4 regions of the Bacillus sp. 11C genome follow, and region 4 is predicted to be linked to each of the others. Evidence: riboswitches for the same ligand, from Rfam matches in the RefSeq annotation. Region 4 holds a riboswitch; each other region holds the start of a gene.
What was found. Region 4 has a riboswitch for S-adenosylmethionine ahead of metE (5-methyltetrahydropteroyltriglutamate--homocysteine S-methyltransferase). Riboswitches for the same ligand answer to the same signal wherever they lie in the genome.
Positions count from the first base shown of each region.

Region 1: another riboswitch for S-adenosylmethionine. It lies ahead of ACY3LV_RS15690 (bifunctional homocysteine S-methyltransferase/methylenetetrahydrofolate reductase); the one in region 4 lies ahead of metE (5-methyltetrahydropteroyltriglutamate--homocysteine S-methyltransferase).
Region 2: another riboswitch for S-adenosylmethionine. It lies ahead of ACY3LV_RS01700 (5-methyltetrahydropteroyltriglutamate--homocysteine S-methyltransferase); the one in region 4 lies ahead of metE (5-methyltetrahydropteroyltriglutamate--homocysteine S-methyltransferase).
Region 3: another riboswitch for S-adenosylmethionine. It lies ahead of metK (methionine adenosyltransferase); the one in region 4 lies ahead of metE (5-methyltetrahydropteroyltriglutamate--homocysteine S-methyltransferase).

Region 1 is NZ_JBUPVZ010000011.1:118,781-124,694, forward strand. Features, by position in the region: gene ACY3LV_RS15675 (MFS transporter) at 1-722, opposite strand, end outside; gene ACY3LV_RS15680 (GNAT family N-acetyltransferase) at 832-1,689, opposite strand; gene ACY3LV_RS15685 (GNAT family N-acetyltransferase) at 1,695-2,144, opposite strand; gene ACY3LV_RS15690 (bifunctional homocysteine S-methyltransferase/methylenetetrahydrofolate reductase) at 2,229-4,067, opposite strand; SAM riboswitch class I at 4,158-4,275, opposite strand; gene ACY3LV_RS15695 (YajQ family cyclic di-GMP-binding protein) at 4,382-4,873, opposite strand; partial or broken gene ACY3LV_RS15700 (CvfB family protein) at 4,972-5,869, shown strand.
Region 2 is NZ_JBUPVZ010000001.1:336,393-340,707, reverse strand. Features, by position in the region: gene ACY3LV_RS01710 (CoA transferase subunit A) at 291-1,007, shown strand; gene ACY3LV_RS01705 (CoA transferase subunit B) at 1,004-1,651, shown strand; gene ACY3LV_RS01700 (5-methyltetrahydropteroyltriglutamate--homocysteine S-methyltransferase) at 1,725-2,861, opposite strand; SAM riboswitch class I at 2,939-3,045, opposite strand; gene ACY3LV_RS01695 (5-methyltetrahydropteroyltriglutamate--homocysteine S-methyltransferase) at 3,114-4,247, opposite strand.
Region 3 is NZ_JBUPVZ010000012.1:41,876-47,789, reverse strand. Features, by position in the region: partial or broken gene ACY3LV_RS16000 (amino acid permease) at 1-9, opposite strand, end outside; gene asnB (asparagine synthase (glutamine-hydrolyzing)) at 106-2,004, opposite strand; gene metK (methionine adenosyltransferase) at 2,154-3,356, opposite strand; SAM riboswitch class I at 3,525-3,663, opposite strand; gene pckA (phosphoenolpyruvate carboxykinase (ATP)) at 3,860-5,443, shown strand; gene ACY3LV_RS15980 (DUF2584 domain-containing protein) at 5,482-5,724, opposite strand; gene ACY3LV_RS15975 (alpha/beta hydrolase family protein) at 5,776-5,914, opposite strand, start outside.
Region 4 is NZ_JBUPVZ010000007.1:9,440-15,353, forward strand. Features, by position in the region: gene ACY3LV_RS11365 (ABC transporter ATP-binding protein) at 1-205, shown strand, start outside; gene thiX (HMP/thiamine ABC transporter permease ThiX) at 180-944, shown strand; gene rsbRB (RsbT co-antagonist RsbRB) at 978-1,811, opposite strand; gene isp (serine protease Isp) at 2,035-2,994, shown strand; SAM riboswitch class I at 3,126-3,281, shown strand; gene metE (5-methyltetrahydropteroyltriglutamate--homocysteine S-methyltransferase) at 3,409-5,697, shown strand; gene ACY3LV_RS11390 (histidine phosphatase family protein) at 5,740-5,914, opposite strand, start outside.

The DNA.
Region 1 (5,914 bases), on a different contig from region 4:
GATAGGTAAAAGAGAATCCCGAATAAGGTAAACAAACAAGTCGCACCCGCTAAATAAGCGGTAAACAGCCATCTGCCTTCATGTTTAAAAACACTTAACAGGCCTTTCGCATATTTTCCGATCGGGGGCGGTTCTTTTTCCTTTTTCTTTTCTTTAATAAAAATCCAAGTCAGCACGATCGAAATGATACAAAACACCGGGAAGGCAAAAAACGCGCCATACCAAACAAGCAAAGCGATAAGCGATCCGATGATTGGCGAAAGCACTTTCCCCATGCCGTTTGAGGCTTCAACGAGGCCGAGCACCTTGCTTTCTTGGGCGCCTTTAAACAGATCACCCGTCAGCGCCATGGCAATCGGGCCGGTTCCGGCTGCTCCGATTCCCTGTAGCGCCCGTCCTGCCATGACCCAAGGGTATGCATTGTCAAAAAAACCTGCGGCAAAACCGGCTAACAGGCCGCCGGCACCATACAGAAATAAGCAGGGGATAATAATGATTTTCCTTGAGAATCGGTCGGCGAGATAACCGACAATCGGAATGGCAAACGCCGCAATCAAGGAAAATACTGTGATGACGAGACTGACCTGAAATTGAGATAAATGAAGTTCAGATTGCATTTTTGGCAAAATCGGAATAAGCATTGAGTTTCCAAGTGTTAATATTAAAGGGATTGAACCGATTGCAACAATCGTCATTCCGTTATTTTGTTTTGATGATTCCATCTCAGAGCACACTCCTTTTCTTCTGCTTAGAATGTCCCTGATAGCTTCATTTATTCAACGTTCAGACAGCAAAAAACCGAACAGAAAATACCTGTTCGGGAAAAAATGGTTAGCCGAGCGCCTGCGAAATCAATACATATAAGTGTCCATTTTGGTCAGGCAGCATCTTTTTCTGGTAAAGCATAAGGGGTGGCTCTGCGTCTGCTTGAAATCCCATTTCTATCAGCCTGTCATGCAGAGTCGTGTGTTCAGCCGGTATATCGATGCGCATCGGGCCTTGTTTGCCGACGGCCAGCCTGTTGATTAATCTTGCAGCAACGTCTGATGATGGGGCGATGAGGGGGCCGAATTTCAGATTGGCAGGTGTCTGTACAGAAAGGCCGTAGCCAATCAGCTGACCCTTGTTGTTTCTGGCGATAATACATTCCTTTGAAGTGGAAATAAGCTGCTGCATAAGGTTTGATCGATCTCCGCCAAAGGCTGCCAGGTCGGCAGCGGCTAATTCTTGAAAATCTTGTTCTCTAAAGGGTGCCAGTTCAGCATCAAGGTGATCTTGCTTTTCAATCGGTTGAAAACTGTGACAGCTGTACTTTCGGACTGAACCCGCCGTATGAAAACCTGTCTTTTCATAAAGCGGCAAACCTTCTTTTGTGGCGCAAAGCCTGATGGTGGTGCTTTCATCCGTTTGGCTGATACACGCGTTTACCATCCGGCGCCCGAGACCGAGCCGTTTGTATTCCTTATCCACGATGACGAGTCCGATAGAAGCAAGACGGCCAAACAAAAACAAGCCGATACAGGAGATGATGTCTCCGCGGACATTTTGATAACCGAAAAAGCGTCCTTGTTGGACAAGCATCTTCAGCTCTTGTTCGCCATAATCCGGCCACCCGGCTTGCCTGCAAAGCCGCAATAGGCCGGGAATATGTTCTTCATGAAGCTCAATCAGCTCATCCATTACCTTCACACAGTTCACCTGCTTGTTCCGAGTTTTTTGTACATGACGATATGTTTGCCAATGCCGGGAACTTCAAATGGTTCGCCAAGTTCCTTCCATTCAAGCTTTGCGTAGTAGCCTTTGACATGGTATCTTGCATTGCACCAGACCGCCTGCACGCCTCTCTCGTCCAGCTTCTCCTCCGCGTGTTTGATCAGCGCGCTGCCGGCTTTTTGTTCGCGATATCCTTCAAGCGTCGCCATGCCCCTCAGCTGATATGCGGCTGAGGCTGTTAATAATGGCTGATGTTGAGGGGAAAAAGAAGCGATGCTGATGAGCGTTCCTTCAAAAAATACACCGAGATGAAAAGCGCCTTCCGCATGGTCCTGTTCATATTTGCATTGTTCGATGGATTGATGGGGACGCAGGATGCGCTGCCGGATGTCGTATGTATCTTCTGCGGAAATGGTTTTAACTTCAAGCATGATGTTCCTCCTCTTAAAAAGTTTTCTATATCGTAACATGAATCCGATTAGAAAAGACTGCCTGATTGACTCAGGCAGCCATATTTAACGCAAATAAATATTTTGGCGTTGTTCGTCTTTTTGCTGAATATACGTGGTGAGCTCAGCGGTTAAGTCAGATCTGAGAAAAGGCGTAATCAAGTAGATGCCGTTAAACAGCTCGCATGCCGCATCCAGAAGGGAATGTGCAATTGCAAGGCCTTCCGCTTTTTGCTTCTCTTTATCCTCACCTGCAAGAGCCATTTTTTCGCGAATAGAGTCTGACAGCTTAATCCCGGGAATTTCATTGTGGATGAATTCAGCATTCCGGCTGCTTGTGAGCGGCATAATGCCGATATAGATCGGCGTCTTCAGATGCTTTGTTTCGTTATGGATATCGACAAGCTGCTGCTCGGAATAGACAGGCTGTGAAACAAAATAATCGGCGCCGCAATCTATTTTTTTCTCCAGCCGTTTTACCGCTTTATCCAGATGGCGGACGTTAGGATTAAATGCGGCGGCGACTGAGAAATTCGTTTTCTTGCCAAGGGGTTTTCCGGACAGGGACAGCCCTTCATTGAACTGTTTGATCAGTCTGATTAAATCAAAGGATGTTAAATCATAAACAGACGTCGCCCCCGGGAAGTCCCCGATTTTAGAAGGGTCGCCTGTGATAGCCAGCACGTCATTCAGCCCTAATGTATCAAGGCCCATTAAATGTGACTGCAAGCCAATAATGTTTCGGTCACGGCACGTAATGTGGACAAGGGAGCGCATATCGAGCTGCTGCTTCACAAGGGCGCCGCAGGCAACATTGCTGATCCGCGGGGTCGCCAAGGAATTATCAGCGAGCGTCAGGGCGTCGATTCCCGCTTCTTTTAATTCAGCAGCGGCGGACAAAAACTTGTCAAAACTCAATTTTTTCGGCGGATCCAGCTCTACGATGATGGAGCGTTTTTCCGCCGCGATCTCATTCAGGCCGGGCTCTGTCCGCTCATGATGAACAGAGATAAATTCTTTCGCCCGGGTTTTGACTTCTTTTTCCGTAATCGGAGCAAGCCCGCCAACCGCTTCCGCCATCGCGCGGATATGATTCGGCGTGGTGCCGCAGCAGCCGCCGATAATCCGCGCGCCTTGCTTGCGGAATTCTGACGCGCTGTTTTGAAAATACGTGTCGTCAGTTTCATAGACGAGCCGTCCCTCTTCAAGCGAAGGAAGACTGCTGTTCGGATAAACTGATAAGAACACGTCATCAAAAATCGGCACTTCGCTGAGCGCTTCAATCATATGATAAGGGCCGAGCCGGCAGTTAATGCCGACGATATCAGCCCCGAGATCCGCAATCGATCGCAATGCTTCAGAAAGAGATGTTCCGTCCTGCAGTACGCCTTGCTCATGCATAGAGACATTGAGCATAATTGGAAGTCCAGTCTCTTTGCGCGCGATTTTCAGCACTTCACGGGCTTCTTCCAAATCATAATATGTTTCTAACAGCAAGCCATCCGGCTCTTCATGCAGCAGCAGGTACAGCTGCTCGCGAAAACTGCGTTTGATTTCGTCAAGGCTGTACGCGTTTTTATTAAATGTGCGGATGCCGCCCATCGTCCCAAGGACGTACGCATCGCCTGCTGAAGCCCGCGCGATTCTTACTGCCTCTTGATTCATTTTTTTAATGTCATCCTCAAGCCCGTGTCTCGATAATTTAATATAATTGGCCCCGTACGTATTCGTTTGAATGATGTCGGCTCCCGCCTCAACGTACGCTTTATGTATGCGCTGAATTTCCTCCGGCTTCGAAATGTTGAGCTCCTCGAAACATCTGTCAATGCCATAGGAGTAGAGGAGCGTCCCCATGGCGCCGTCACCGATTAACACCTGTTTTTGCAAATCTTCTAAAAGTCCCATTGTCTGCCTCCTTTATTCACATTCAGCAAGGAAAAAAGAGAAATAAAAAAAGTCCTCTTAAGAAGAAGACTTTGTCAGTGATTTTGTCTCTTCTTATCTTCCAAGCTGTTCGAGCTTGCTGGATTTAGCACCTTGGTCATGGCTGATCGCCATTACACCGGTTGCTGAAGCTTCGTCGGGCCAGTCCCTCTGCTTCTCTTGATAAGAACGGATATGAAGTTTTCGTGTTCAGGAAATGCCAAAAGATTCCGGGTTTTTTCCCTTTCTCCAAATTTACCGAAAATAAAGACAATAATCAATAGGATTCAGAAAATTTATCTGAAATTTATAAATTGAACGTCAATCGGCAGATCTGCATCCCGCACAGCTGAGATAATCTGCTGCAGGTCATCCTTGTTTTTTCCGGTGACGCGCACTTGATCATCCTGCACTTGAGACTTTACTTTCAGTCCGGAGTTTTTGATGATCATATTGACTTTTTTGGCATTATCTTTGTCAATGCCTTGAACAAGCTTTGCGCGCTGGCGCACCGTTCCGCCGGACGCGTTTTCAACCTTGCCGTAATCAATGTTTTTTGTCGGCACGTTTCGTTTAATCAATTTACTGACCAGCACATCTTTCAGCTGGCTTAATTTGAATTCGTCATCGGAAACGAGGACAAGCTCCTCTTTATCTAAAGAAATGTCGCTTTTGCTTCCTTTAAAGTCATAGCGTGTGCTGATTTCCTTCAATGCGATTTGGATCGCGTTTTGCACCTCAGGCAATTCCACCTTGGATACTATATCAAATGAACTTTCTTTTGCCATATGAAAACCTCCATAACATTTAACTTATGTGTTGATTATAGTAGAATAAAGAGAAACTTCCAACAGAACAAAGAATCAATTTGTGATGATTGGAAAAAATGTTAACAGCATCCGCAGAAAAATAAGCGGAACAGGAAGGACGATAGCATGAGACCAGGGCAGCAATTAACCTTGAGTATAGATCACCAAACGGACTTCGGTTACTTTTTAACCGACGGAGAAGACACGATTCTCTTACATAACAGTGAAATAACTGAGGATATCGAGGACAGAGACGAAGTAGAGGTTTTTATATACGTCGATCAGCAGGAAAGGCTTGCGGCCACGATGAGAATACCTGTCATCAGCGCGGATGAGTACGGCTGGGTCGAAGTGGTGGATAAAGTGGAAGATATGGGAGTATTCGTTGATGTCGGTTTATCTAAGGACGCGCTTGTTGCAACTGAGCATTTGCCGCCATACGAAGATGTCTGGCCGCAAAAAGGCGACAAGCTCTACTGTATGCTGAAAGTGACGAACCGGGGGCGCATGTTTGCCAAACCAGCGCCGGAAGACATCATCAGCGAACTGTTTACCGATGCCTCAGAGGATCTGATGAATAAAGAGCTGACAGGTACGGTGTATAGACTGATCGCAACAGGTTCATTCATTATCACGGACGACGGTATCCGCGGTTTTATCCATCCGTCAGAAAGAAAAGAGGAGCCAAGACTCGGTTCAAGAATCACGGGACGGGTGATTCAAGTAAAAGAAGACGGTTCAGTCAATATGTCGCTGCTTCCGAGAAAACAGGATGCATTGTCTGTAGATGCCGAATATATTCTGACGTATATAAGAACAAGAAACGGCGCTATGCCTTACGGCGACAAAAGCCAGCCTGACGATATCAGAGAACGTTTTAACATGAGCAAGGCCGCCTTTAAACGCGCGCTCGGCCATTTAATGAAAAGTGGAAAAGTGTATCAGGAAGACGGATGGACATACGAGAAAAAATAGCATGAAAAAGGCTCGCCTGCAGCAGGAGTGCAGAGCGAGCCTTTT
Region 2 (4,315 bases), on a different contig from region 4:
TATTTTCACAATAATAAAATTTATATTTTGAAATGAGAAAATAAAGGGAGAACACGCTGGATTGCTATGTTGGAATGATTTTGATGGGCAACCACATGGATCAGCGATTTTACTTCTTTAACTATAAAGTTTCATCGGCTATATATGATGCCTAAGCGGGAAAATCCATATTTTAATCGGAATAGTTGGCCTCCGCTCCCCGTACATATGGAAAGGGGAAGAAAACAACCGAGATAATTGTAAACGCTTTCGTTCGTAAGGATGATGGAGAAAACGAAAGGGGCATGAATATGGGGAAAGTGCTGGCATCAAGTAAGGAAGCTGCGGAATTGATTCGTGATAGAGATACGCTGATCGCAGGAGGATTCGGGCTGTGCGGCATTCCTGAACAGCTCATTTTGGCGATAAGAGATCAGGGAGTCAAGGATTTAACCGTTGTCAGCAACAATTGCGGAGTTGATGACTGGGGGCTCGGTTTGCTTTTGGCTAACAGACAAATCAAGAAAATGATCTCATCCTATGTCGGCGAAAATAAAATTTTTGAGCGGCAGTTTTTAAGCGGAGAGCTTGAGGTCGAGCTTGTTCCCCAAGGAACGCTCGCCGAGAGAATTCGGGCAGGCGGCGCGGGCATACCGGGATTTTACACGGCGACTAGTGTCGGCACTTCAATAGCTGAGGGAAAAGAACATAAAACGTTCGGCGGCCGGACGTATGTGCTGGAGCGAGGCATTACTGGCGACGTGGCGATTGTCAAAGCATGGAAAGCGGACACCATGGGGAATTTGGTTTTTCGGAAAACGGCGAGGAATTTTAATCCCGTTGCCGCCATGGCAGGCAAGATCACGATTGCCGAGGCGGAAGACATCGTGGAAGCGGGAGAGCTTGATCCAGATCACATCCACACACCGGGCATTTACGTACAGCATGTGGTGCTTGGAGCCAGCCATGAAAAACGGATTGAAAAACGAACCGTTCGGCAGGCGGCGGGAAAGGGTGAGGCGAAATGAAGGAAGCGAGACAACGAATGGTCAAACGGGCTGTACAAGAAATCAAGGATGGCATGAACGTCAATCTCGGGATCGGAATGCCGACGCTTGTCGCAAATGAGATACCCGATGGCGTTCACGTCATGCTTCAGTCAGAAAACGGCTTGCTTGGGATCGGCCCGTATCCTGCGGAAGGAACGGAAGACGCGGATTTGATCAATGCGGGAAAGGAAACGATCACTGAAGTGACGGGCGCTTCCTATTTTGACAGCGCCGAGTCATTCGCGATGATAAGAGGCGGTCATATCGATTTGGCAATCCTTGGCGGGATGGAGGTTTCAGAGCAAGGCGATTTGGCTAATTGGATGATCCCCGGCAAAATGGTCAAAGGGATGGGCGGCGCGATGGATCTCGTCAATGGGGCGAAACGGATCGTTGTCATCATGGAGCATGTCAATAAGCATGGAGAGTCAAAGGTGAGAAAAACATGCTCCCTTCCGCTCACGGGGCAGAAAGTTGCTCACAGGCTGATTACGGATTTGGCCGTGTTTGATTTTGATAATGGCCGCATGACACTGACTGAACTTCAGGAAGGTGTCACAATGGAAGAGGTTTATGAAAAAACAGAAGCCGATTTCGCTGTCAGCCAGTCTGTGATCAAATGAAACGCTTGACGGGAATTAATGACATAAAAAACACACTTGCTCCGCCATGGAATCAAGTGTGTTTTTTCTTTGCTTATTTCCAAACATCATTAGCGATCTCAACCACATGGCGGAGCTTCGCCCATTGCTGTTCTTCAGTCAGCTTGTTGCCTTCTTCAGTGGAAGCGAATCCGCATTGAGGACTGAGGCAAAGCTGGTCTAAGCTCACATAACGAGACGCTTCTTCGATACGGCGTTTCACATCGTCCGGATGTTCAAGCTCGCCGAATTTAGAGGTCACTAAGCCAAGGACAAGCTGAAGATCAGAGCGCTTCACATAACGGAGCGGTTCAAATCCGCCTGAGCGTGAATCATCGTATTCCAAGAACAGCCCGTCCAGATTCAAACCGTCAAAAATGGTTTCGGCTGCCGCGTCATAGCCGCCTTCAGCTGTCCAAGTGGATTGGAAGTTGCCGCGGCAAATATGCATTGTCACCGTCAGGTCATCCGGACGATCCGCAATCGCGTCGTTAATGGATTTCGCAAACAGCTGACGAAGCTCGTCTGGCGTTGTTCCGAATGCTTCGATTTGTTTTAAGCCTTTTTCAGATAAGAAAACAGCCCATGCCGTATCATCAAGCTGGAGGTAGCGGCAGCCTCTGTCATAAAACGCTTGAATCGCTTTTTTATATGCTTTGGATACATCATGCTGGAAAAGCTGATAGTCGTTTTTGTACGCATCCTTTTCAAGCTTTCCGCGGAAAAACAGCATATTCGGGCTTGGGATCGTCATCTTCGGTGTCGCGTCACCGGCAATGCTATGGAGAAATGAATAATCTTCAAGCATTGGGTGAGTTGAAAAGTCGATATCACCTGTGACTTTAATGCCGCGTGCTTTTGTCTGTACGTTATGAAATTGAATGCCGTGCTCAGGAATAAACGGCTCAACCCCATCCAAGTTTTCCAGAAAATCAAAATGCCACCACGCTCTGCGGAATTCGCCGTCTGTCACGACGTTCAGGCCGGTTTCCTTCTGTTTTTCCACAATGCGGATGATTTCATCGTTTTCGATCTGGCGAAGCTGTTCAGCCGTAATCTCGCCGGCGGCTTTTTGCAGCCGCGCTTTTTTGACGGGCTCAGATCTCAGCAGGCTTCCGACTTGATCCGCGCGAAATGGCGGTTTTTGTCTTTGAAGTGATTTTTGTTCTGCGGGTGTTGTTTGTTGTGGCATGTTGTTCATTCCTTCTTTCCATTCAAATATAAAAAAGCTCTTCCTTTGGATAAGGAAGAGCTTGCGTGACAATCTCAACCTTATCTTCAAGAGCAATCAATGCTCTAAAGGATTTAGCACCATTCTGTTAAACAGCGGTTGCCGGGTATCGCAGGGCCAGTCCCTCCACCTCTCTTGATAAGGAAAACCTTTTTATGAAATTTTCTGATAGTATCTATTATTCACACATTTTACATTTCTGTCAATGATAGATTATCTCCACACATCGTTGGCGATGTCGATGACGTGGCGCAGCTTCGCCCATTGCTGCTCCTCTGTCAAAAGATTGCCTTCTTCTGTAGAGGCGAAACCGCACTGCGGGCTGAGGCACAGCTGGTCAAGGCTGACAAAGCGCGCCGCTTCATTGATTCGGCGTTTCACATCCTCAGGATCTTCGAGCTCGCCGTATTTTGATGTAATTAAGCCAAGAACAATTTGCAGATCCTTGCGTTTCACGAAACGGAACGGATCAAAATTTCCGGAGCGGTCATCATCATATTCCAAGAACAGGCCGTCCAAGTTTAAGCCGTCCAAAATCGTTTCCGCTACAGCGTCATAGCCTCCTGATGCTGCCCAAGTCGACTTGAAGTTGCCGCGGCAAATGTGCATCGTGATTGTTAAATCATCAGGGCGGTCCGCGACTGCATCGTTAATCGTTTTGGCAAACAAGGCGGGCAATGTTTCAGGGTCGCCGCCGAGTGCCCGAACGACCTCTCTGCCTTTTTCCTCAAAGAAGAGAGACCATGATGTATCATCTAGCTGAAGATAGCGGCATCCAGCGTCATAGAAGGCGTTGATTGCTTTTTTGTACGCTTGGGCCAGATCATGAAAGTATTCCTCTTGATCGTCATAAATTCCTTTATCGGCCTTTTCACCGAAAAACAGCATATTCGGGCTCGGAATCGTCAATTTAGGTGTCGCGTCGCCAGCAATCTCATGTAAAAATTGATAATCAGCAAGCGCTGGGTGGTTCGTAAAATCGAGTTTTCCCGTCACTTTGATGCTGCGTGCTTTTGTTTTTACGTTATGGAACTGAATTCCTTCAGCGGGAATGAACGGTTCCACACCGTCAAGCCCTTCGAGAAAATCATAATGCCACCAAGAACGGCGAAATTCACCGTCTGTTACCACGTCGAGACCGATTTCTTTTTGTTTTTTGACAATGCGAGTGATTTCCTTGTTTTCAATCTCACGAAGCTGTTCAGCTGTGATCTCGCCGGCCGCTTTTTTCTGGCGGGCTTCTTTCACCGGAGCGGAACGCAGTAAACTGCCGACATGATCGGCGCGGAAAGGAGCTTTGTTTTGTTTTTCTGATTTTTGTCCTGCAACATTTGTTTGTTGAGCCATGTCATTCGCCTCTTTTCTGAAATAGGGTAAGCATGAAAAAAGCTCTTCCTTTGAGTAAGGAAGAGCTT
Region 3 (5,914 bases), on a different contig from region 4:
CAATGATATTTAAGACGCAAACAGAAAAAACGGATTGGTAATCAATAATGATGGAGAAATAAAGGTATCATAACAAGGCTTTCGACGAATCGAAAGCCTTGTCTGTCACACAAAGATGACTTCTTTAGGCTGATGGTTCAGCTCTTCAGGCATATAGCGTTTTTCGATATTGATGCTATGCCAGATCATAAAGATCAGTACAGTCCAGATTTTACGGCTGTTATCTGCCTTGTCCGCACAATGGTCTTCAAGAAGCTGCAGGACATACTCCTTATGGATATAAGCATCCGTTTGGCTTTCTTGAATAATATTCCGCACCCATTCGTTCATTTCGTTTTTCAGCCAATGACGAATCGGTACAGGGAAACCGAGCTTTTTGCGGTTTAATACGTGTTCAGGCACAATTCCTTCAGCGGCTTTGCGAAGAAGATACTTCGTCGTGCCGTTCTTCGTTTTCAGCTCATCAGGAATTTTCGAAGCAACATCAAATACAACTTTATCCAAGAATGGCACACGGAGTTCTAAAGAATTCGCCATCGTCATTTTATCCGCTTTTAACAAAATGTCCCCGCGCATCCAAGTGTGGATATCGACATACTGCATTTTATTAATATCGCTGTATGAGCTGCTCTCTGTAAAGTAAGTCTTCGTCACATCGCGATATGAAAGGTTCGGATTATAATGCTTCAGCAGCTGTTTTTTGACAGACTCTTCGAAGATCTTCGCGTTACCGATGTAACGATCTTGAAGCGGTGTGCAGCCGCGTTCAAGCAGGCTCTTTCCTCTCATGCCCTCAGGCATAACAGCCGCAACATGCAGAAGCATCTTTTTTAGGCCGGACGGAATGCGTTCAAACGGTTTAAGGGATAGCGGCTCACGGTAAATGTTATATCCGCCGAAGAGCTCGTCCGCACCTTCACCTGATAAAGCAACCGTTACATGTTTTTTCGCTTCTTTTGCAACAAAGTACAATGGAATCGCTGCCGGATCAGCAAGCGGATCATCAAAATGCCATACGATCTTTGGAAGCTCGTTCATGTATTCCTCAGGCGAAATGACTTTGCTGATATTCTCAATGCCTAACGCCGCGGCGGTTTCTTTCGCTACATCAACTTCACTGAAGCCCTGCTGCTCAAATCCGACAGAGAATGTTTTTAAGCTCGGATGCAATTCCTTCGCTACAGATACAATAAAGGAAGAATCAATTCCGCCAGACAGGAATGAACCGACAGGAACGTCACTTCTCATATGAACATTTACAGAGTCATAGATCGCATCTCTAACTTCTTTCACAAGCTTATCTTCTTCAGTCTGAACTGGTTTGAAGTTCGCTTTGAAATAAGTTTTAAATGTGATATCGCCATCTGGGCGGATTGTAAACTGTGAACCCGGCTCTATTTTTTTCACATTGGCATCAAGCGTGTTTGGTTCAGGAACGAATTGGAATGACATGTACTGCTGCAATGCCTCTTTATCTATTTCAATATCATTTTGAGCAACCATTAAACTTTTTCTCTCTGAGGCAAAATAAACCTGATCATTGATCGTTGTGTAATACAATGGTTTAATGCCGAACGGATCTCTTGCTCCATACAGCACATGATCGTTTTTATTCCAAATTAGAAAGGCAAACATACCGCGCAGTTTGGACGCGGCTTCTTCTTTGTAGTGACGATAAGTCGCAAGAAGAACCTCTGTGTCCGAATCCGTGTTGAATGTATACCCCTTTGCTTCAAGTTCTTCTCTCAGTTCAATATAGTTATAGATTTCTCCGTTAAAGATAATCCAATAGGTTTCATCTTCATATGATAAAGGCTGTCCGCCATTTTCTACATCAATAATGCTGAGCCGTCTGAATCCGAATCCAACGTGCTCATCATGGAAATATCCATCACTGTCAGGACCGCGGTGAACGATCATTTGGTTCATTTGTTTAATTAGTTCTTCTTGATCAGCGGTTTGAGCTAACGGATGCTTGTTAAAAACCCCGACAAATCCACACATAGTATTGCCTCCATAATTAAAATTGTCATCATTGAACCCCTATTTATAGACGCTGTGAATAGTATTTGGTTTCACAGTTATGTAAAAAAATAAACATGAATACAACGATAAAAAAAGGAAAGCCGCTTAACCAGTAAGCGGCTATAAAATTATTCTCCTAACGCTTCTTTGCGCAGCTGCTCCGCTTTGTCTGTACGCTCCCACGGAAGATCAACATCGTGACGTCCAAAGTGGCCGTACGCAGCAGTTTGTTTGTAGATCGGACGGCGTAAATCAAGCATTTTGATAATGCCGGCAGGTCGTAAATCAAAGTTATTGCGAACAACTTCAATCAGTTTTTCCTCAGAAGCTTTTCCGGAACCGAATGTGTTGATTGAGATTGACACAGGCTGTGCAACACCGATCGCGTAAGCAAGCTGCACTTCGCAAGAATCAGCAAGCTCAGCCGCAACGATGTTTTTCGCAACATATCTCGCTGCATAAGCAGCAGAACGGTCTACCTTCGTCGCATCCTTGCCTGAGAACGCGCCTCCGCCGTGGCGTGCATAGCCGCCGTACGTATCAACGATGATTTTGCGTCCTGTAAGTCCCGCATCCCCTTGAGGGCCTCCGATAACGAAACGTCCTGTAGGGTTGATGAAATATTTTGTTTCTTCATCAATCAGCTCTTCAGGAACAACCGGATTGATAACATGTTCTTTAATGTTGCGCTGGATTTGCTCAAGCGTAATTTCAGGGTGGTGCTGAGTTGAAATAACAATCGCGTCAATACGGACAGGTTTGTTATTTTCATCGTATTCAACCGTTACTTGTGTTTTGCCGTCAGGGCGAAGGTACGGAAGAATATCTTCTTTACGGACTTCACTCAGGCGGCGGGCCAATTTATGAGCAAGTGAAATCGGAAGAGGCATAAGCTCTTTCGTTTCGTTGCACGCATAACCGAACATTAAACCTTGGTCACCCGCACCGATCGCTTCAATTTCTTCATCGCTCATTGTGCCTTCACGGGCTTCAAGCGCTTGGTCTACACCCATCGCGATATCAGCAGACTGCTCGTCAATTGATGTTAAAACCGCACAAGTTTCCGCATCAAATCCGTATTTCGCACGTGTGTATCCGATTTCTTTAATGGTTTGACGAACCGTTTTCGGAATGTCAACATACGTAGATGTTGTGATCTCTCCGCTGACAAGAACCAAACCGGTTGTCACTGACGTTTCACAAGCCACACGCGCGTTAGGGTCTTTCTTTAAAATTTCATCTAAAATGCTGTCAGAAATCTGGTCGCAGATTTTATCCGGATGTCCCTCCGTAACAGATTCTGATGTAAATAAACGACGATTTTTACTCATGATTTGCTTCCTCCTGCACAAGGCCTCCCGATAGACCTTGTATATATGATACGGAACTCGCTCCCTCTTATACAATGTAACGTTATATTAGAGAATGTTAATTGGCATATTTTATGAAATAAAAAAACCTTTTCCATTGAGGAAAGGGTTTGGTCTTTGTGCCTTTCACTCTTATCGCTCAAGGAATCATACAACCTTGCAACAGGTTAGCACCTTGGTTGTCTCACACAGCTGAACCTAATAAATAACAGAGAAACCGGTTGCTGGGCTTCATAGGGCCTGTCCCTCCGCCAGCTCGGGATAAGAGTATCCGCTCAATGAAATATCTTATCGTAAAAGGGTTTGCAATGTCAATATGATTCAGAAGAAATAGGCACCTATATCAAGGGAAAACAATGGAAACGCACACACAAAAAAAGATAAATAGTATAGACTATTTGAAAATATATGTTATACTAATTCACAATTAGCAAAACACAAAAAACGATAAAGGAAGGTTTCATATGAACTCAGTTGATTTAACCGCTGATTTACAAGCCTTATTAACAAGTCCAAATGTGTGTCATAATTTATCAGCAGCACAGCTTACAGAAAAAGCACTGTCCCGAAACGAAGGCATTTTAACATCCACGGGTGCCGTTCGGGCGACAACAGGCGCTTACACAGGACGTTCGCCTAAAGACAAATTCATCGTGCAGGAAGAAAGCACGAAAAATAAGATCGATTGGGGTACGGTGAATCAGCCGATTTCAGAAGAAGCGTTTGAGCGGCTGTACACAAAAGTTGTCAGCTATCTGAAACAGCGGGATGAGCTGTTTGTTTTTGAAGGATTTGCCGGAACAGATGAAAAATACAGACTGCCGATTACCGTCGTGAATGAGTTCGCTTGGCACAATTTATTCGCCAGACAGCTGTTTATCCGCCCGGAAGGCCATGATAAGAAAACAGTTGAACAGCCGTTTACCATTCTTTCCGCTCCGCATTTTAAAGCAGATCCAAAAACAGACGGCACACATTCCGAAACGTTTATTATTGTCTCTTTCGAAAAGCGGACGATTTTAATCGGCGGAACAGAGTATGCCGGAGAGATGAAAAAATCCATTTTCTCTATTATGAATTTCCTGCTCCCCGAAAGAGATATTCTATCCATGCACTGCTCTGCCAATGTCGGTCAAAAAGGCGATGTCGCCCTTTTCTTCGGACTGTCTGGAACAGGCAAGACCACCCTATCAGCCGATGCTGACCGCAGGCTGATCGGCGACGATGAACACGGCTGGTCTGACACCGGCGTCTTTAATATTGAAGGCGGATGCTACGCCAAATGCATTCATTTAAGCGAGGAAAAGGAGCCTCAAATCTTTAACGCGATCCGCTTCGGGTCTGTTCTCGAAAATGTTGTTGTTGATGAAGAGACACGCGAAGCCAATTATGATGATTCCTTCTATACCGAAAACACGCGGGCGGCTTACCCGATTCATATGATTGACAACATCGTCACACCAAGCATGGCAGGCCATCCTTCAGCCATTGTATTTTTGACGGCTGATGCATTCGGAGTCCTGCCGCCGATCAGCAAACTGACGAAGGAGCAGGCGATGTACCATTTCTTGAGCGGTTATACGAGCAAGCTTGCTGGAACCGAACGCGGTGTGACGTCTCCTGAAACGACGTTCTCCACATGCTTCGGCTCACCATTCCTGCCGCTACCTGCTCATGTCTATGCTGAAATGCTAGGCAACAAGATCGATGAACACGGCGCAGACGTTTTCTTGGTCAATACCGGCTGGACCGGCGGCGGCTACGGCACAGGCGAACGTATGAAGCTTTCTTATACGAGAGCGATGGTCAAAGCAGCGATTGAAGGCAAATTAGAGGATGCAGAAATGACGACTGACGATATTTTCGGCCTGCATATTCCGGTTCACGTTCCCGGCGTACCTGATCAGATCCTTCAGCCGGAAAACACATGGAACAACAAGGAAGAATTCAGAGAAAAAGCGATCTACCTCGCAAATGAATTCAAAGAGAATTTTAAAAAGTTCGCACATACAGATGCCATTGCGCAGGCAGGCGGCCCTCTCGTTTAAAAAGCAAAAGCCAAGAGCATTTACGCTCTTGGCTTATTTTAATTGACAGAATGCAGGGACGTCAGCTTGTACGTAATGATGGTCCGGCCGTCTTCCCATTGAAGCTTCTGCACTTCAGCTGTGCCCGACTTTTCGCCGAACTTTGTTTTACGCACGTCCATCGGAATCTCCATCGGATACACACGATATCCGTCTTTTTCTAACGTGAATATATTTTCATCTATGCGAACTTCTTTTCCTTTTGTCACAATTAGTGTATTAAATTCAACAGGCATTCCCAAAGTGAAATCCCCTTTCGTTCTCTTTTTTCTTTATCATACCATATTTCACCGTCAGCGGTTTTTCATCCATTGTGTCAGCTGCCGCACGATACGCCGGTTTTCTTTTGGCGGAAAATAATGTGTGAATTTACTGTAGTACCACGTCTCCACCGGCTTATGCAGCTGTTTTAGCTTCTCTTCAAATAAATAG
Region 4 (5,914 bases):
GCACGATATGGAGCTTGTCTCTTCGTATGCCGACAGCGTGCTTGTTCTCCATGATACGAATCTAGCTTTTGACGGATCTCCAGCGCAGTTATTTTCTCAGGAAAAAGGGCTTGTCCAAAAAGCAAAGCTCACCCTCCCCCTTCTATATGAATGGATGGCCTACCAAGAGGAGGTGCGTGATGAAGCAGCCGTTACATCTCATTAATCCGACAGTGAAAGCCGCGGCGGTTTTTTTGTGTGTCGTCATGCTGTCGTTTATTTACAATCCTTACACTCCTGTGTGTTTTTATATCATCATCGTTGCCGGTGTCCTATTGGCGGCCAGAATCCCTTTAAAAAAATGGTTTTTGTTTACGATTCCGTTTTTGATTTTGGCATTCGGATGCGTATGGACAGCCGCTGTTTTTGGCAAGGTCCCGACAACTCCGGATAATTTCTTGTTTCAAGCAGGCCCTATCTCAATCAACAGCGATAATGTCTCTGTCGGCATTTCTCTCGGGTTTCGTATTTTGTGCTTTTCCGCGTTATCGATGATGTTTGTCTTTACGACCGATCCCATTTTATTTATGCTGAGCCTTGTCCAGCAATGCAAGCTCTCACCAAAGCTCGCATACGGGGTCATTGCAGGCTTTCGTTTTCTTCCGCTGTTAAAGGATGAAATCCAGCTGATCCAGCAGGCTCATAAAATCAGAGGAGGAGCGGCAGAGAGCGGCTTCATTGAGAAAATCAGCGCGCTAAAGCGGTATACCATCCCGCTGTTGGCCAGCGCCATCAGAAAAGCGGAACGGACAGCGCTTGCGATGGAATCAAAAGGTTTTACAGGAAGCAGAAACCGGACATATTACCGGACACTGACCGTAAACCGCCGCGATTGGCTGTTCTTTTGCCTCGTTCTCTTGTTATTCGCAGGATCTTTACTCGTATCCCTATGTTTTGCCTCATAAAAATCCGCTATCGGTTGATAGCGGATTTTTTTCTTATTGATGATAGTTTAATGCCTGGGCAAGATTGGTTTTAATTGTAATATTCGAAAAATCAATCCCCAGCTGTACAGCGGTTTGCGCGATTTCAGGCCTGATTCCTGACAGGGTTGACCTGACACCGATTAAAGTGAGCGCCTCAATCAATTTAAAGATTTGGTGCGCCACCATCGTATCAACCACCACCACACCTGATAGATCGATTAACAGATGCTCCACGCGTCTTTTTGCACAAGCATGAAGCGTGTTTTCCAGAATAAACTTTGCACGTTCAGTGTCAATGTCACCGACAAGCGGCAGCAGAGCTGTTGATTTGCTCAGGGTAATGATAGGCGAGCTTAATTCCAATATCATTTCTCTCTGGGCGTTTAATTGCTGTTTGGCATTTGCTTCAGCGTGATCGACGAATGTATAAATGGTAAAATCAAAAACTTTTACAATCAAATCGGCCCATTTTTGTTTCTCTCCCGGTTCAAACGCCGACTCATTTTCTTCTGCGAACTTCTCAAAATACTTCGTATATAATCTCCGGTTTCTCATAAACTCCCGAATCACATACTGAACCGGAGTGTCGAGATGCTTTTGATCGTTCGTCAGCTCAATGACCCACACTCGAAATTCTTCGAGAAATTGTTTTTCCGGTAAAACATACATGTCATTCAGATGCCGGTAAAATTCTCTGTCCTGTTCTTTCAATTCTTCCGTTACAGATGCATTATGTAAGGCATAAATCGAATTCGGATCGCTTTCTTCCATCGTTTCAATCCATTCATCAGCCATTTGTTCCACATACTCTGAAAAAAATGCATATAATTTTTCATTCAGTTTCATCACACTACTCCTTTCCCCAAACACTATTATAACTTGACTGACCGCTGAATCCCAGTCATACAAGCTGAAGCCATCCAATATTTTGAAAATTACTAATTCTTTGGGTTGTATCCTATTTTTTCAAAATGCTTCAAATGGCTCTGTCCGAGCGGTTGCTTTTTTCATATAATGTGAAGCAACATCCTTGTATCCACTTGCAAGCATAAAAAAGGAGGGCTTTTTTATGAATGGTGAAATCCGCTTGATCCCGTATGTGACGAATGAGCAGATCATGGATGTAAACGAGCTTCCTGAAGGCATTAAAGTGATTAAGGCGCCAGAAATATGGGCAAAAGGGGTAAAAGGAAAAAATGTGAAAATTGCTGTATTGGACACGGGCTGCGACATAAGCCACCCTGATTTAAAAAATCAAGTCATCGGCGGAAAGAACTTCACGGATGATGACGGCGGCAAGGAAGATGCGATTTCCGATTACAACGGACACGGCACACACGTCGCCGGAACGATTGCAGCTAACGATTCAAACGGCGGCATTGCCGGGGTCGCGCCTGAGGCAAGCCTATTGATTGTGAAAGTTCTTGGCGGTGCAAACGGCAGCGGCCAATATGAATGGATTATTAACGGCATTAACTACGCTGTGGAACAGAAAGCCGATATCATCTCGATGTCCCTTGGCGGACCGAACGATGTGCCGGAGCTTGAAGAAGCGGTGAAAAACGCCGTCAAAAACGGAGTGCTTGTCGTTTGCGCAGCGGGAAATGAAGGTGACGGAAACGAACGAACAGAAGAGCTTTCCTACCCTGCGGCTTATAATGAAGTGATCGCGGTTGGATCTGTTTCCGTAGCGCGTGAATTATCAGAATTTTCTAACGCCAATAAAGAGATTGATCTTGTGGCACCGGGAGAAAATATAGTGTCCACCCTTCCTAACAAGAAGTACGGTAAGCTTACCGGCACTTCAATGGCTGCCCCTCATGTCAGCGGAGCGCTTGCTTTAATCAAAAGCTATGAAGAAGAATCATTTCAACGAAAGCTTTCTGAAACTGAAGTTTATGCACAGCTGGTCCGCAGAACACTCCCTCTCGATATTGCAAAAACGCTGGCAGGTAATGGATTCCTGTATTTAACCGCTCCTGATGAGCTGGCAGAAAGAGCAGCGCAATCACATTTGATGACCCTATAAAATTATTTTTCTTATATAACATAAACCACATAGAGTAAATAAAATTTCAAATTCTATGTTGACAACAAATTTGAATTACTGTTAAGATTACCAACAAATGATTTAACTTTTCAAAAAATTAATAACATTTTCTCTTATCGAGAGTTGGGCGAGGGATTGGCCTTTTGACCCCAACAGCAACCGACCGTAATTCCATTGTGAAATGGGGCGCACTGCTTTTCGCGCCGAGACTGCTGTCTCATAAGGCACGGTGCTAATTCCATCAGATTGTGTCTGAGAGATGAGAGAGGCAGTGTTTTACGCAGAAAAGCCTCTTTCTCTCATGGGAAAGAGGCTTTTTGTTGTGAGAAAACCTCTTAGCAGCCTGTATCCGCGGGTTAACGAGAGTGTTTTACATATAAAGGAGGAGAAACAATGACAACCATCAAAACATCGAATTTAGGATTTCCAAGAATCGGACTGAACAGAGAATGGAAAAAAGCGCTTGAAGCGTATTGGAAAGGCAGCACTGATAAAGATACGTTTTTAAAGCAAATCGACGACCTCTTTTTATCCGCAGTAAAAACACAAATCGACCAGCAGATTGATGTTGTGCCTGTTTCTGATTTCACACAGTATGACCATGTACTCGACACAGCAATCAGCTTCAACTGGATTCCGAAACGATTCAGACATTTGACTGACGCTACCGATACATACTTCGCTATCGCCCGCGGAATAAAAGACGCCGTATCTAGTGAAATGACAAAATGGTTTAATACAAATTACCATTACATCGTTCCTGAATATGACGAAAGCATTGAATTCCGCCTGACAAGAAACAAACAGCTCACAGACTACCGCCGGATCAAACAGGAATACGGCGTTGAAACAAAACCTGTGATTGTCGGCCCTTATACGTTCGTTACGCTTGCTAAAGGCTATGAACCGTCTGAAGCAAAAGCGATCCAAAAACGTCTTGTGCCGTTATATGTACAGCTTTTGAAAGAACTTGAAGAAGAAGGCGTACAATGGGTTCAAATCGATGAGCCGGCGCTTGTTACAGCCTCTAGCGAAGATGTCCGCGGTGCAAAAGAATTATTCGAAAACATCACAAGTGAACTTTCATCCTTGAATGTGCTGTTGCAAACGTATTTTGATTCTGTTGATGCTTACGAAGAGCTGATCTCTTACCCAGTACAGGGAATTGGCCTTGATTTCGTTCACGATAAAGGCAGAAACCTGGAACAGCTGAAAACACACGGCTTTCCAGCAGACAAAGTGCTGGCAGCTGGCGTTATCGACGGACGCAACATTTGGAAAGCGGATCTCGAAGAACGTCTCGATGCCGTTCTTGATATTCTCAGCATTGCAAAAGTGGATGAACTGTGGATTCAGCCTTCCAGCAGCCTGCTGCACGTTCCGGTAGCGAAGCACCCTGACGAGCATTTGGAAAAGGATCTGCTGAACGGATTATCATACGCAAAAGAAAAACTAGCTGAGCTGACAGCTTTGAAAGAAGGCTTAGTATCAGGAAAAGCGGCGATCAGCGAACACATTCAGCAGGCTAAAACGGATATTCAGGCGCTCAAACAGTTTGCAACAGGCGCGAATTCCGAACAGAAGAAAGAGCTTGAGCAATTAACCGATAAAGACTTCAAACGCCCGATTCCGTTTGAAGAACGTTTAGCCCTGCAAAATGAATCTCTTGGCCTTCCGCTTTTGCCGACGACTACGATCGGAAGCTTCCCGCAGTCTGCTGAAGTGCGGAGCGCACGCCAAAAATGGCGGAAAAATGAGTGGTCTGATGAACAGTATCAAAACTTTATCAATGCAGAAACAAAACGATGGATTGATATTCAGGAAGAATTGGAACTTGATGTCCTTGTTCACGGTGAATTTGAACGGACAGACATGGTCGAATACTTCGGTGAGAAGCTGGCCGGCTTTGCCTTCACAAAATACGCATGGGTTCAATCATACGGCTCACGCTGTGTCCGCCCGCCAGTCATTTACGGAGATGTTGAATTTATTGAACCGATGACAGTGAAAGACACGTTATATGCACAGTCATTGACATCCAAGCATGTGAAAGGAATGCTGACCGGCCCAGTTACAATCTTGAACTGGTCTTTCCCTCGAAACGACATTTCGAGAAAAGATATCGCCTTCCAAATCGGGCTCGCCCTTCGCAAAGAAGTAAAAGCGCTTGAGGACGCAGGCATTCAAATCATTCAAGTCGATGAGCCATCGCTGCGAGAAGGCCTTCCATTGAAAACCCGCGATTGGGATGAGTATTTGACTTGGGCGGCTGAAGCATTCAGATTAACCACTTCTTCCGTGAAAAACGAGACGCAAATTCATACACATATGTGCTACAGCAACTTCGAAGACATCGTCGATACGATCAATGATCTTGATGCCGATGTGATTACAATCGAACACAGCAGAAGCCACGGAGGATTTTTAGATTACTTAAAAAACCATCCGTATTTGAAAGGGCTCGGCCTTGGTGTATATGACATTCACAGCCCTCGGGTGCCGTCAATTGAAGAAATGTACGACATTATCGTGGATGCGCTTGCCGTCTGTCCGACTGACCGCTTCTGGGTAAATCCAGACTGCGGATTGAAAACAAGACAACAGGAAGAAACGGTCGCAGCCTTGAAAAATATGGTTGAGGCAGCGAAGCAGGCAAGAGCTAAACAAACACAGCTTGTATAAGTAAGATAGAAACCATCTGCCTTTGGCAGATGGTTTTTTCTATTAGAAAGCGGAAATCGGTTTCCGATGCTTCCCATCCCCTTCTACTACTATTTTGGCTGCTCCATTTTTATCAAATTCCACAAGACTCAATGATGTATCATGTATGTAAGCAGAATTCCATATGTCATTAATGCGTCTTCTCTTAATGATATTTAACAGCATTAATATAAAAACA